Regions from separate parts of the Tissierella carlieri genome, predicted to be linked through region 1. Evidence: a T-box and tRNA genes for the amino acid it is inferred to sense, from the RefSeq annotation. Region 1 holds a T-box; the other holds one or more tRNA genes.
The links. The T-box of region 1 lies ahead of KQI38_RS06950 (proline--tRNA ligase). A T-box ahead of a tRNA ligase gene usually reads a tRNA of that ligase, here a tRNA-Pro.
Positions count from the first base shown of each region.

Region 2: it has a tRNA-Pro gene. The T-box ahead of KQI38_RS06950 (proline--tRNA ligase) is inferred to sense a tRNA for this amino acid. The anticodon was not compared.

Region 1 covers NZ_JAHLOH010000025.1:38,487-46,379, forward strand. The annotation lists gene KQI38_RS06915 (ATP-dependent Clp protease ATP-binding subunit) at 1-86, shown strand, start outside; gene radA (DNA repair protein RadA) at 133-1,509, shown strand; gene KQI38_RS06925 (nucleoside triphosphate pyrophosphohydrolase family protein) at 1,605-2,021, opposite strand; gene KQI38_RS06930 (CarD family transcriptional regulator) at 2,266-2,772, shown strand; gene KQI38_RS06935 (PIN/TRAM domain-containing protein) at 2,844-3,938, shown strand; gene ispD (2-C-methyl-D-erythritol 4-phosphate cytidylyltransferase) at 4,032-4,772, shown strand; gene ispF (2-C-methyl-D-erythritol 2,4-cyclodiphosphate synthase) at 4,795-5,268, shown strand; T-box leader at 5,309-5,513, shown strand; gene KQI38_RS06950 (proline--tRNA ligase) at 5,877-7,601, shown strand; gene KQI38_RS06955 (hypothetical protein) at 7,871-7,893, shown strand, end outside.
Region 2 covers NZ_JAHLOH010000013.1:38,711-46,603, forward strand. The annotation lists gene mreB (rod shape-determining protein) at 1-432, shown strand, start outside; gene KQI38_RS01700 (flagellar hook-basal body protein) at 492-1,532, shown strand; gene flgG (flagellar basal-body rod protein FlgG) at 1,543-2,337, shown strand; gene KQI38_RS01710 (rod-binding protein) at 2,384-2,716, shown strand; gene KQI38_RS01715 (phosphodiester glycosidase family protein) at 2,752-5,619, opposite strand; tRNA gene KQI38_RS01720 (tRNA-Pro) at 5,880-5,956, opposite strand; gene KQI38_RS01725 (methyl-accepting chemotaxis protein) at 6,154-7,893, opposite strand, start outside.

The DNA of each region.
Region 1 (7,893 bases):
AAATATTAAGAGGTAATGTTTCTAAGCAAGATAATATAATCATTGATTATGATACTAAAAATGAAAAATTAGCATTTAAAATTTAATAGGGAGCGACGATAGCGTCGCTCCATTATATTATAGGAGAGCAAAATGAAGAAAAAAACTATTTTTATATGTGAAAACTGCGGATACCAGAGTATTGGGCATTTAGGAAGATGCCCAGAGTGTAATTCATGGCATAGTCTTAAGGAAACTATAATTGATGAAAAAAAAGGAACTATCAGTTCTAGGACAAGTATAGAAAGAAAGCCTATCAAAAGGTTGCAAGACGTAATAGCTACAAATAGTGATAGGATTGTAACAAACATAAATGAATTTAATAGGGTAATGGGAGGTGGAATAGTTAAGGATTCCATAACAATACTTTCTGCAAAACCTGGAGCGGGAAAATCTACTTTGCTACTACAAGTAGCAAATGATTTAGCTAAGATGGACTATAAGGTTTTATATGCGTCAGGTGAAGAAAGTGAATCACAAATAAAAAATAGGGCAGATAGGATCATAGAGAAGATTCATCCTAAGGTATGGGTAATGTCTGATAATAGTATGGATAACGTATTGAGAACTATAGAAGAAATTGATCCAGATTTAATTATTATAGATAGTATTCAAACTTTTACTCTTGAAGAGTTCTCCAGTTCTAGAGCTGGATCTCCGACTCAAACAATGGAATGTGCAAATGATTTAGTTCAAATAGCAAAAAATCAAGACAGGCCTAGGGCGATTATTTTAGTAGGACAAATGACAAAAGAAGATGAAATTGCTGGAGTTAGAGCATTAGAACATTTAGTTGATGCTGTACTTATTATAGAAGGTGAAAGCGGAGAAGAGCTAAGGACTTTATTAACTACGAAGAATAGGTATGGTTCTACTGGGGAGATGGGTTTTTTCTATATAACTGATAAGGGTATGATTTCTATAGATAATCCTTCTGAATATTTTATGACGGCTAGAGAAGGAGATGGTACAATGCCAGGATCTGCCATAACTGTAGTCAGAGAAGGAACCAGACCAATTATTCTGGAAATAGAAAGCTTAGTATCAGATTCCTTTACCCCATATCCTTCAAGGATAGGAGAATGTCTAAAAAGAGAACAATTAAATACTTTGGTGTCTATAATAGAACAAAGAGGTGGAATAAGATTCTATGATAAAAATGTAGTTATAAAGACAACTGGAGGAATAAAGCTAAAGGAACAGGCTTCGAATCTTGCAGTACTTATGAGCATCATATCCTCCGTGAAAAATAAAGGCATATTAAATGACACTGTGTTTATATCAGATGTAGGATTAACGGGGGAGTTGAAAAGAGTTCCTTCTCTTGAATCAAGAATCAGAGAATTGGATAGAATGGGATTTAAATATGTATATGTAGCTCCTAATAGCGGGAAGGGAATAAAAACATCAAACCTTAAAATTATAGAATTAGAAACTTTAAAAGATGTAATTAAAAATGTCTTTGATTAAAGATATAAAAATAGGCTTAGAAATTTATTCTAGCCTATTTCTATAATTTTAGATTTATATCCTAAAGGGCAATTACATAATTGATATAAGTTTGCCTATTTCAAGCTAAAAACACCAAGAGTTTTAATCGTACCATATTCTTTTTTTAATATATCGTTTAAGTCTAAATCTAATGTATTACATAAAGCTGCTAGATAAAAAATATATGAGCCTATTTCTTCGTTAAGGACGTCTTTACAACCATCACAAACATTACCTTCAACATGAGTTTTAGCGGCATTTAACATTTCCTCAAAGGTATCTTTACTATAATCTTGTTTGATAGCATGAACAGAAATACATCCACAAGAAGTAACAGATTTCGCTACAGCTCTATTAATTCGAGCATTATACTCATCTAGCTTTGTTATTATATCTAATATACTTTTATGTCTAATAAGAACCTTAGAGACTTGGTCCTGAAAATTCTTACAAGTTGAATTAATATCTGAATTTATAATATTGTCATTCATATTCTCCACTCCCGTCAAAAGATTATTTGCTATAGTTCAATTATACTTATGAAGACAAGCAGTTGTCAAATATTTCTATCAATTATTCCAAAAGATTTCTTAATTTTGAAAATCAATAATAACTTTACAAAATACTAATAAAAAGGGATTGACAACTGAAATAGGTCTATGATACAATATAAACTTTACAATTCCAGCAATTTGATGTATAATAGGATAGAAAAGGTAAATAGGAGGTTTTCAAATGTTTAATGTTGGAGATAAAGTAGTGTATCCTATGCATGGTGCTGGAATTATTGAAGGCATAGAAGAAAGAGAAATATTGGGTGAAAAAAGGAAATATTTTATTATGAGGATGCCTATCGGGGATATGAAAGTTATGGTTCCCGTAGACAACATTGAAGAAGTGGGTGTAAGAGAGATAATTGATAGTACAGATTTAGAACGAGTAATTTCCATACTTAAAGGTAATAAAACAGCTATGCCTCAAAACTGGAATCGAAGATATAGAATAAATATGGATAAGATAAAATCAGGAGATATATTTGAAATTGCTGCTGTTGTTCGTAATCTTCTGATGATGGATTTGGAAAAAGGCTTATCTACAGGTGAAAGAAAAATGTTAAGTTCTGCTAAACAGATGCTATTATCTGAAATGGTTTTAGTTGCAGATTCTGATATTGACAAGGTTGAGCAATTGGTTATAGATGCAATTAAGTGTGAAGAGGAAAATGATACTCTGGAAATTTAATTTGCAAAATAGAAAGATTGGGTTTATTATTATATAAAATTGGTAATAAATATACTAATGGGGGTGAATTGATGATTGATAAAATTTTAAGAGGGGTCATTGGATTAGTAGGGGGATTAATGGGATTTAGTATTTTAACCCTATTTGATAATCTAGGGATCATTAAAATGTTTAGAGAAGGCTGGATTAATTTAGCAGTATACTTAGGAGTTTCTATTTTATTTGGAATTATATTCTTTTCTTTATCATCAAGAATAATTAACAGGGGTAGAAAATTAGTTAAATTAATTGAAAACGAATTGGAAAAATTTTCTGTCTATGATATTACAATATCTTCTGTTGGACTTATTGTAGGATTAGTAATAGCATTTTTATTATCTCAACCAATAAATAATTTGGGAATACCTTATGTTGGAGTTATTGCATCAATTATTATTTATAGTATATTTGGATATTTAGGACTTACTATTCCTCATAGGAAAAAGGACGATATTTCTTCTACCTTAGGAAATATAAAAAGAAGCCCTAGAGATAAGGGCAAATCTCAAAATAGGTCATATCCTAAGATACTAGATACATCTGTTATAATTGATGGTAGAATAGCTGATATTTGTAAAACAGGATTTATTGAAGGACCTCTTATTATTCCTGAATTTGTATTAGAGGAGTTACAGCATATCGCAGATTCATCAGATTCCTTAAAAAGAAATAGAGGAAGAAGAGGATTAGACATACTAAATAAAATACAAAAAGAATTGGATATCGAGGTAATAATAAACGATAAGAAATTTGAAGATGTTCAAGAGGTTGATTCCAAGCTTCTAAAACTAACTCAATTACTTAAAGGGAAAATAATAACTAATGATTATAATCTAAATAAAGTAGCAGAGGTGCAAGGCATAGATGTACTAAATATAAATGAACTGGCTAATGCAGTAAAACCAGTAGTATTACCAGGAGAAGAAATGCTGGTGCAGGTTGTAAGAGATGGAAAGGAATTAGGCCAAGGCCTAGCGTACTTAGATGATGGTACTATGATTGTTGTAGAAAGTGGCAGAAAATTTATTGGTGAAACAATAGATGTAGTGGTGACATCAGTTCTCCAAACTTCTGCTGGAAGGATGATATTTGCCAAACCTAAGTCAATGATAGATAGAGCTGTTTAAGACCCACATGGGTCTTTTTTTCTTTTTTGGTTATAATAAATATTGTTTATTGTTTTAATATACTATGTTATAATACTTTAAGAGGTGAAGAAGATGTATAAAGACTACTATGTATCTGTAATTATTGCCGCCGCTGGAATGAGCAATAGAATGGGAAGCAAGATAAACAAACAATTTATAGCAATAGGCGGTAAACCTATACTTGCCCATACGATAGAAAAGTTTGAGAAATGCAGATATATTGATGAAATAATTTTAGTAGCGAAAGAGGAAGAAATTGAATATTGTAGAAAAGAGATTGTTAAAAAATATAAATTTAATAAAGTGGCTAATATAATTAGAGGTGGAAAAGAAAGACAAGATTCAGTATATAACGGAATATTGGCATTAGATGAAAAAGCGGATATTGTTTTAACCCATGATGGAGCTAGACCATTTGTAAAAATTGAGAATATAGAAGATGGAATAAAAGGTACTATTGATCATGGTGCTTGTGTTATAGGAGTTCCTGTAACAGATACAATCAAAGTAGTAGGAGAAGATAAAACTATAGGTAACACACCTCAGAGAAGTTTGCTTTGGGCCGCACAGACTCCTCAGTGCTTTTTTAAGGATATACTTATTAAGGGATATGAAAATGCCATAGACGATGGATTTTGTGGCACTGACGATAGTTCCATAGTTGAAAGAGCAGGATATGGAGTGAAAATGATAATGGGTTCTTATGAAAATATTAAGATTACTACACCTGAGGATATAATTCTTGCTGAATCTTTATTTAAGGATAAGGATATAATTTTTAGAAGAAGAGAATTCATATTTCAAAGCAGGTAGTATGGAATAGATAGGTGATAATATGAGAGTAGGATTTGGTTATGATGTTCATCAACTTGTAGAGGATAGAAAATTAATTATAGGTGGCATAAAAATCCCTTTTGAAAAAGGATTGCTGGGCCATTCAGATGCAGATGTGCTAATACATGCAATAATGGATAGTATATTAGGAGCATTGGCCCTAGGAGACATAGGAAAACATTTTCCTGATACGGATATGAAATATAAGGATATTTCAAGTATTTATCTTTTATCTCAAGTATTTAAATTAATGAATGAGGAAGGTTATGATATAGGAAATATAGATGCGACAATAGTTGCCCAAAGACCTAAATTAGCTCCATATATTGAAGATATGAGGGCTAGAATCGCAGACATTTTGCATACATCCATAGATAACATAAATATAAAGGCTACAACTACAGAATGGCTAGGTTTTGTAGGCAGAGAAGAAGGTATTTCATCCTACAGTGTTTGTTTACTTCAGAAAAAATAATTGACATGGGATAATACTATTAGTATAATGTGGATATATTATATAGACGAAGATGGGAAATAGTAAATATTATAGGTCATAGAGAGGAAGTTAAATGGTGGAAAACTTCTGTCCTCCCTGATATTGAACCTAGCCCAGAGTTTTTAGGTGATAAAGCTTAAACGGTTGTGCGTTATAACTATTGAGTGAACCTTTTATTAGGTTTATTAGAGTGGTACCGCGGAATTTAACCTTTCGTCTCTTACAAGAGATGGGAGGTTATTTTTTTATGACCTAACCCAGTGAAGGAGCGAAGCGAGTGAACTGTAGGTAGGTCAAACGCAATGAGCACCGAATCTATACGAGCGTAGCGAGTAAATAGATTTGAGTTGCGAAACTGCGTGGATGTCCCAAGGGTTAGAATAAATTTAAATAGAAGAATTAAATTAAATTCTCAATTAGAATCCAGTGAAGGAGTGAATGTAGATCAAACGCACCATTCGCTATGTTTACTTCGCTGTCCGTTAGGACCAAATTCATGCGAGTGATAACGAGCAAATGAATTTGTATAGTGAGACTGCGTAAGTTACTTGGCTAATTGTAAATTAAATTAATAGGAGGAAGATAAAATGAGAATGTCAAAGCTTTATATACCTACTTTAAGAGAAATGCCAGCAGAAGCAGAAATAGCGAGCCATAAGCTGCTTTTAAGATCAGGTATGATGAGAAAATTAGTTAGTGGAGTATACTCTTACCTTCCAATGGGATATAGAGTAATAAGAAAAGTTGAACAGATTGTTAGAGAGGAAATGGATAGGGCTGGATCACAAGAGTTATTGATGTCTGCTATTCAACCAAAAGAGATATGGGAAGCAACAGGAAGATGGGATAATTTTGGACCAGAGATGTTTAGACTTAAAGATAGAAATGATAGAGAATTTTGTCTTGGGCCTACACATGAAGAATATTTTACTAATTTAATAAAAGATGAAGTAAAGTCTTATAAACAACTTCCGTTAAACCTTTATCAAATTCAAACAAAATATAGAGATGAAAAAAGGCCGAGATTTGGTTTGATGAGATGTAGAGAGTTTATAATGAAAGATGCATATAGCTTTGATGTAGACGAAGAAAGTATGAAAAAAGCTTACGAAGTAATGTGGGAAGCCTATGATAAGGTGTTCACTAGATTAAAATTAAAATATAAAGTAGTTCAGGGTGATACAGGTGCTATGGGTGGGAAGATATCTCATGAATTCATGGCTATGTCAGATGTAGGTGAAAGTCTCGTAGCATATTGTGATCATTGTGATTACGCAGCTACTGACGAAAAAGCAGAAGTAGTTTACAAAGCTAAAGAGGATATACAGAAAGAGTTAGAATTAGAAAAAGTATATACTCCAGAGATAACAACTATTGAAGCGTTAGTGGAATTTTTTAATATAGAACATAGTAACTTTGCTAAAGCTTTAGTGTTCAATGTTGCAGATAAGCCTATAGTTGCAATAATTCCTGGTGACAGAGAGTTAAATGAAACTAAACTATGTAATTATTTAGGTATTGGTGGACATGAATTAGAAATGGCAGATGAAGAGATGATATTAGATATCACAGGTGCAAATAAGGGTTTTACTGGTCCTATTGGCCTGAAAAAAGAGGTTAAGCTTTTAATTGACTCTAGAATCACTAAGATGAAAAATCTAGTTGTTGGAGGTAATGAAACAGATTATCACTTGAAAAATGCAAATTATGGTAGAGATTTTACTGGTGAAGTGGTAGAAGATTTACTTTTAGTAAAAGAGGGAGATATTTGTCCAAAATGTGAAAAATCACTGAAAATGGATAGAGGAATTGAAGTAGGGAATATATTCCAGTTAGGAACAAAGTATTCTGATTCTTTGGGAGCTACTTTCTTAGATGAAAATGGTAAAGAAAAACCATTTATAATGGGATGTTACGGTATAGGTGTTTCAAGATCTGTAGCAGCTATTGTTGAGCAATACCATGATGAAGATGGTATTATATGGCCTTTAGTTGTAGCACCTTATCATGTAATTATAACTATAGTAAACGTGAAATCAGAAGAACAAATAGAATTGGGAGAAAAATTATATAAAGAGCTAAATGCATTAGGCTTAGAAGTCGTTTTAGATGATAGAAATGAAAGAGCTGGTGTTAAGTTTAAAGATAGAGATTTAATAGGGATTCCTGTTAGAATAACTGTAGGTAAAAGGGCAGGGGAAGCTATTGTGGAATATTCTATTAGAGGTAAAGAGGATAAATTGGAAATTAGTATCGATAAATTAATACCTTTAATAAAAGAAGAGTTTTATAAAGAAGGTTTGGTTATATGATTAAATAAAAAAGTGGTCCTAGGACCACTTTTTTTGTCCAAAAAGAAGGATTTTTAAAATGAATGTAGAATATTAATATAATACAGACATAAAGTCAATAGAAGAATACTTAAATATTTAATTATAATTTTATAATAGTCCTTATTTTATATTTTACAGATGAGAATCTAAGAAACTAGGGGAATGGGGGAATTAAAAAAATAAAAATACAGGCATATTATCAGGGAAATATAATATGATGTATATTATATAATCGATGGAGGGATGCTATGTTAGTAAAATTGGAATCTGA
Region 2 (7,893 bases), on a different contig from region 1:
GAGAGATCTGCTGAAGAATTGAAGCTTAGTATTGGATCTGCATATAGAAGAGAAGAAGAGGAATTTAAGGAAGTAAGAGGAAGAAATTTGCTCACAGGACTGCCTATAACTGTAAATGTATCTTCTACTGATATGCTTGAAGCTCTCAAGGACCCTATACAAGAGATTGTAGATACAGTTCATATAGTTTTAGAAAGAACTCCGCCAGAGTTAGCTGCTGATATTAGTAATAAGGGAATATTAATGACTGGAGGAGGAGCTTTACTTTATGGAATGGATAAGCTAATCACGGAAAAAACAGGTATTTCAGTACATGTAGCAAATGAACCAATATCTTGTGTTGCTAGAGGAACTGGAAAGGCTTTAGAGTGGGTACAGTATTTAGATAGTAATATAGTAGAAGATAATACAACAAAAAAATATAGAGGCTAAAGTTTTGATTAGAGTAGCCGATAATATATTAGATATCGATTATTAGGATGTGATAAAAGATGAACAGAAGTCTATATATTGGAGCTACTTCTTTAGTAGCTAATCAAAAGAAGTTAGATGTTCTCTCAAATAATTTAGCCAATATAAATACTGCAGGATTTAAAAGGGATATTTCTCTAACAGAATCCTTTCCAGAGAAATTACTGGCAAAAATGAGTAGAACTCCAGAGTTAAGAAATATAGCAGGAGAGAATAATATTACCTATGAAACTAATGGACAAGTACACACTGCACGAACTCAAGAAGGATATTTTGTGGTAAACACTTCTAGGGGAAAATCTTATGTTAAGGAAATAGAATTTGTAGTAGATGAAGAAGGTTACTTAAAAACTTCTTACAAGAATCTAGAGGATGAGCATAAAACTGATTATGAAAACTATATAATTAATAACAATGGGAACAGGGTACAACAAGCTGGAGATATGGAAAATCTTCTACAGGGTTTAGTTTATAATCCGCCATCATATATTATAGGAACTATGAGTGGAGGAGTTAGATTTCAAAAGCTGTTTACAGATTTTACTAATGGTGGACTTATTGATACTGGTGGGACATTAGATGTTGCCATAAAGGGCAATGGATTCTTTAAAATTCAAGGGGAAAATGGAGAGACTCTCTATACCAGAAATGGATCCTTTGCAATAACAGAAGGATATCTAACAGACCTAGACGGAAGAAGAGTATTAGGAAGAAATGGAACAATCTTTTTAGGAAATGGTACTATAGATATTTTATCTGATGGAGAGATTCAGATTGATGGCAATCCAGTTGATACTTTAGATATAGTGGATATTAATAATAAGGAATTCCTGAGAAAACGTGGAGATAATATTTTCTATATGGCAGATAATACCGTAGCAGAAGAGAATATATTTGACGGTGAAATATTACAAGGTTATCTTGAGGGTTCTAATATGAATCCTATATCTGGTATGGTTGAAATGATAAATTTGTTAAGAGAGTTTGAAGCAAATCAAAAAGTAATTAAGATGCAAGATGAAATGTTAGAAAAAGCAGCTAATGAAATAGGAAGAGTGTAGGAGGTATAATATGAGATCATTATGGACTGCAGCTACAGGAATGAAGGCACAGCAATTTAATATAGATACTATATCTAATAACTTAGCAAATGTAAATACGACTAGTTATAAAGTGCAAAGAGCTGAATTTAAAGACTTATTTTATGCAAATATAAAAAGAGCTAATATAAATGATGATCAAGGAAGGCCGGTAAATCTTGAAGTAGGCCATGGTGTTATGCCAGTAGCTACTAAGAGAGATTTTAGGACAAGTAGTTTTATGGAGACTCAAGGAACTTATGATTTTGCTATAAATGGAGAAGGGTTCTTTGCAGTGGAATTGCCAAATGGAGATATAAGATATACTAGAGATGGAAGCTTCAAGTTAAGTATCGACGGAGATGAGGCCACTTTAGTTACTTCGGAAGGATATTTTGTACTTAGTGAAGACGACGATTTAATTACTATAGAGACAGGAATTAAAGATATTACAGTTGATGAACTGGGATATATTTATGGTAAAGATGAAGATGATGAAACAGTTGAGATTGGAAGACTTATGTTGGTTAACTTTATGAATCCAGAAGGTCTTCAATCTGAGGGTCAAAATCTATATAGGGCAACTGCAGCTTCTGGCGAAGAAATACTTTTAGAGGCTGAAGAAATGAGTACTAGGGTAATACAAGGATATTTAGAAGCATCAAATGTTCAAGTAGTAGATGAAATGGTAAAGATGATTACTGCACAAAGAGCGTATGAAATCAATTCAAAGACAATTACTACCTCTGATGAAATGTTGCAATTAGCCAATAATTTAAAAAGATAATTAATAATTATAGTATAATAATTTAAAAGAATAATGAGGTGAACTAATGGAAATATCACCAACTAATAATATTATAAATACGGATAGAGATCCTTCTTTAGTTCAGAAAAAAATTGAGAATTTGAAACATACTGAAGATGATAAAAAATTGATGGATGTATGTCGTGAATTCGAAAGCATATTTATTTATATGATGCTAAAGGAAATGAAAAAAACCGTTCCTGATGATAATGGTTTAATAGAGAAATCTCAGGGGACACGTATATTTGAAGAAATGCATCTAGAAGAATTATCTAAGGAAATGACTAAAGGAGATAATAGCGTAGGTATAGCTAAGATGCTGTATAATCAATTTAAAAATGGTTATGTAAGATTATAAAATGACTTAGGAATGCATTCCTAAGTCATTTTCATTTACTTACCTACTTTAACTCCTGGCTTCTCAAATAATGGAGAAACGGTGTAAGTTACATCAGAGCCATTTACTGTAAACTCTATAATAGATAAATCATAAATATCTTCTGGTTTTCCTAAAGTTTTAGTATTTAATCCAATATATCTTATGCCATCTTTTAAATCTGAAGTATTGGAATTACCTCCGTGGACAACGAATATATTCTTACCTTTTTCTCTAGTTTCAACTAAATGCTTATGAAGAAGGTCTGCTTCTAAAGTATCTGTAAATCCATTGGAACCGAATATCGGTGTAGGGAATAAAAGAACGATATTGTTTTCAGTTGTTCCATTTAAATCAGCCTTTAATTTATTCCATTGTTCAGCATTAGTTTCCCTAATACCATTCTTCCCAGTATTTACATTTATGAAAGCGACATCTTGATGTTTGTTTCTTTTATAAGCTCCAGATGCATCAATCCTTGCATAATTAGTTAAGCCCTTTACAAACTCATTTGACATACCGTTTAAAGAAATAGCTATTTTGTGAGTATTAATCTTAGATTTAATTTTAGAGCTAGCATCATATTTTACTAATTGATTTAATCCCTTTGGCTCCATGAATACAGCAAAGGAAAAGCCATCTTTATTAACATTAGTTTTAATATTTTTACTATCCTTTAATGTACTTGGAGTAGGCAATACTATATTACCTAGTGTAGGAGGATAGAATGCTGTAAGACCATCAAATAATAGTTCTCCTGATTGTTTCTTTAGATTATCAGTTTCAACAGGATAAATTTTTTCTAAAACTATAGGGTATGAAACATTTGATGGAATATTAGTTGTTACAAACTGCCATCCAGTCCAATCAATAGTTTTTACAAAGTCAATTGTATGTGAATTACCTTTATTGTCTTTTATAGTTCCTCTTAACCAGCTACCACTATTATCTCCATTGACCCATAGGCCCAATTTTCTTGGTACACCTTGTATAGGTAGCCCAATATTTTCACCATTCATTAGAGTTAGATATGCTGCTCTAGTGTTTTCTCCTTGAGAGAAATCGTATTTTAATGATATGGATGAATTCCCTTCCTTTGCATCACTACTAAGACCTATTCCACCTATTACTGTTTCTGGATATGCAGAAAATCTTAAATTATCAAGGGACTCAAATCTCTCTACTAATTTACCTTCACTACCAATAGATACTAAGATATTTTCAATTCCTTCGCCTAGTTTAGCAGTAAGAACACCTGCTACAGATGTATCAGCGCTATAAAATATTCCGTTAGCTACGCTTCCAATATTATTTATAGTTGTAAATGTAATGTCTTCAGGATATATCTTAGCTTGATATCCATTTTCATCTTTACCATAGAATATAGGTAAAGTTTTTTCACTATTTATATCTATATTGAAGTTAGACATATCAGTAGTTAAATCTTTTACATTACCTAATACATTGATGTCTATTGAACTAGTTATATTATCATAATTGGCAGTGATTTTTGCTTTTCCCTGGGAAAGAGCTTTGAAACTATTGCCAGCTATATTACCGTTTACTCCTTCTTGAGTAAATACAAGTTTAGATTCATCAATTGTTACAGGATTATGATACTGGTCATATCCCTTCACTGTAAATTTTCTTGTAGTGTTTATAAACATATTGCTATCATCAGTAGACACCTTAATATATGATAATTCACCTACAGGAGCATTAGAGAATACTCCCACACCATTTACAACAGGTCTTTCAGCACCTTCAGATGGTTTATTTACTATTACGGCTTTTTGAGAGTCAACAGGTTTTATAGCCATGGCAGTAGAACCACCACCATCTAAATTTAAGGCATTGTATGCTCCAAGCTCTTTAAAGATTGCTCCAAACATTTCTTGAGTAACCCCCTTAAAGGAAGTATCTCTACCATCTATAGTCACTAAAATTACCTCTGTCCCGTCTTTGTTAATTCCGATTCCAGTTCTAGGAGCATTTCCAGGAGAATCAAGATCGGGACGGTTTAATTCGCCATTTTTAAGTATATAACTTCCCCCACCTATGGAAAACTTGATATTGTTAATATCCGGAGTACTGGATATATTAAGCTCTATAGAATCACCTACAGAAAAGGTTTGAAGTTCCTGTGATTTTTGATAACCCCTTACTATTAATACATAACCATCTTCAGGAATATCTATAGCCTCTTGACCGACCCTTACATCTGTTACTATATCATTTTTTACAACTACCTCTACTAAATCATTATGGAATTTAGTTCCTATGGATTTAGGACCCCAGTGTTTATTTAGAAGAGTTACAGCATCGAAATATGTTGATACATTATTTACGGCATTTATGTTGATTTTATTTCCTTTTGTAAGATTAACGGCTTCCATTGTTCTTTGGAAATAGTCAATATTAGCAGTATTTAAAAAATCTACAAAGAATCCGGGAAGCAAAGGTTTAGCATCATCTCGACGGGCAGTTAAAAGCTCACCATTTTCTATTAATGCACCTAAAGTTGATGGCATGGGGCTGTAATTGAAAAAGTCTCCATTTATTCCAGCTACAGCATTATGTTTTTCTACCATGGAACTAACCTTGTCCCTACTTGGCATACCATTAGGATTTATTAGACTTTTTATCTCAGTATGTGGATCTAGTAGATTGATTCTAAGAACATTTATATTCCACCATCCAGCAGTAGTGAAACGCATTATTTTCTCATGGACTACTCCAGAGGAAATATTATTCTTTTCAATATTTTGATATATGGAATATGGCATGTTTACAGTAATTTTATTTGCTAAGACTGGTCCAGTAGATGTAAAAATCGTAGTAGCAGTTAGCAAAGATACAAAAACTTTCTTTAAATTTTTTTTCATAATCTCACCTCGTAATATTTTATGTAATTTTTTGGTAGAAACTTTTAATTCTCCCTTTTTTCCCTGTGATTACTTGTCCATTCTATTATATAATTTAAATATATCAATTAGGTTACAAACATATTACAAGTTGAGGACAATAACAATTGAAAGCTGATAAAGAATGAAATAACAAAGTGTAGGAAACTAATAGAAAAGTTATAGATATTAAAACAAAAAAATAAAAAAATGACTAAAGATTTCTTTAGTCATTTTGTCGATGGTCGGGGTGAGAGGATTTGAACCCCCGGCCCCATGGTCCCAAACCACGTGCGCTACCAAACTGCGCTACACCCCGTCGCTCACTCAACTATTATAGTATACGACGGATTTGGAGAAAATGCAATAGTATAAAATTGGTAGTATTCGACTAAAATAAGATGAATATAAGATATAATGTAAAAAAACGCACTATATTAAAAATAATCTATAAATATCTCTATATATCTCTGTTTTTCATATGAATCAAAAATAAATAATTTGAATAATACTATTTTAATATTTAAGTTTTGAAATGCTATCATACATTTCTTCTGCTAATTCTAATAAAATTCTAGATGCATTTTCTATTTCTAGCATAGATGCCATTTGTTCTTCTATAGATGCTGAGGTTTCTTCTGTTCCAGCAGCATTTTCTTCTGAGATCGCAGATAGATTTTCAATGATTACTATTATTTCTTCTTTTTTATTTCTCATTTCTTCACCAGAATGATTGACATCTATTATTGCATTTTTCATTTTTTCTATGGCTAAAGCAATACCATCAAATTTTTCGTGAGTTGTTTCTACGCTTTTTACCTGAATTTCTGTGGATTCTTCAACCTTTTTAATATTATCTACTGCATACTCTGTTTTAGTAGTTAATTCCTTTATTATTGTAACTATTTCTTCTGTAAATTCATTAGATCTTTCAGCCAGCTTTCTAACTTCATCAGCTACAACAGCAAACCCCTTTCCAGCGTCTCCAGCTCTTGCTGCTTCTATAGCAGCATTTAATGCCAATAGATTAGTTTGTTCTGCAATACTTTGAATCATATGACTGGCAAGTTCAATTTTTTCTGCACTTTCATTTGTATTTGTAATTATTTCATTTATTTCCTTTACAGAGGACTGATTCATTTTTGTCTTTAATACCAATTCTCTTATAGTATTAATACCTTCATCTTTTAAAATATTCACTTCTTGTGTAGACATATTTAATTCTTCAATGAAATTCTGATTTCTTTCTACTAAATCACCGAGGATATTAACATTTATTGCACCTTGCTCCGTATCATGAGCTTGATCATTGGCTCCTTTTGCTATTTCTTGAACTGTATTTGCTATTTCTTCTGATACTATAGCTGACTGTTGACTAGCATATGTTAGCTTTTGTGACGCTAATTTTAATCTCTCTGAAGAGTCCGCTATATTTTTTGTTGTATCCCTGATAAAATTTTGAACATTTTCCATAGCATTTGCAATTTCACCAAATTCATCATTTTGGGCAATAAATTTATCGGGAATCTTTGCAGTAAAATCTCCTGATGTCATAATGTTTAAATGCTCTTTTGTAATATTAAGATTCTTTGCTATACCTCTAGATATAGAATACAGTATGATTCCTAGTATAGTAAATACTAAAACCCCTATAGTTATAATAATAAAAACATTTCTATTAATTGCTTTATAAGTCTCTTCCATAGAGAAGGCAATTTCTAATGTTCCTAAATATTTATTATTCATATTAATAGGCATGAGAACCTCATATACCTCAGTGCCTTCATTATCATATACATAAGAATGAGGCTCTTGGCTGGTAATGGCATTGATAATGTATTCCTTGCTTTCTTCCGATCCTACCTTACTTATATCACTGTTGGCTAAAATTGTAGCATTAGGGTCAATAAATCCTGCATAGACTATATTATCTGCTTCGGATAAATCTTCAACAAGATTTTGGTATCCATATTGTTCTGTTAATTGCTGAACCTTATTAGCAAGAATAGCAATTTGCACAAATTCACCATCTTTAGCCTTTATTGCCCCAAATTTAAAATAATTCCCATTTTCTGATGCACCATCTTGTCTAATATCTTCCATTATCTCATTATCATTACTTTCCATAAACCTAGTCAGCGGATGATCTGCAGGTACTTTCCATCCGATATCTCCTCGCACTGTAGAGTAGATGATTTCCATATCTTTATTGTACCAATAGATGGCGTCTACAGTGGAGTTTTCTACAATACTATC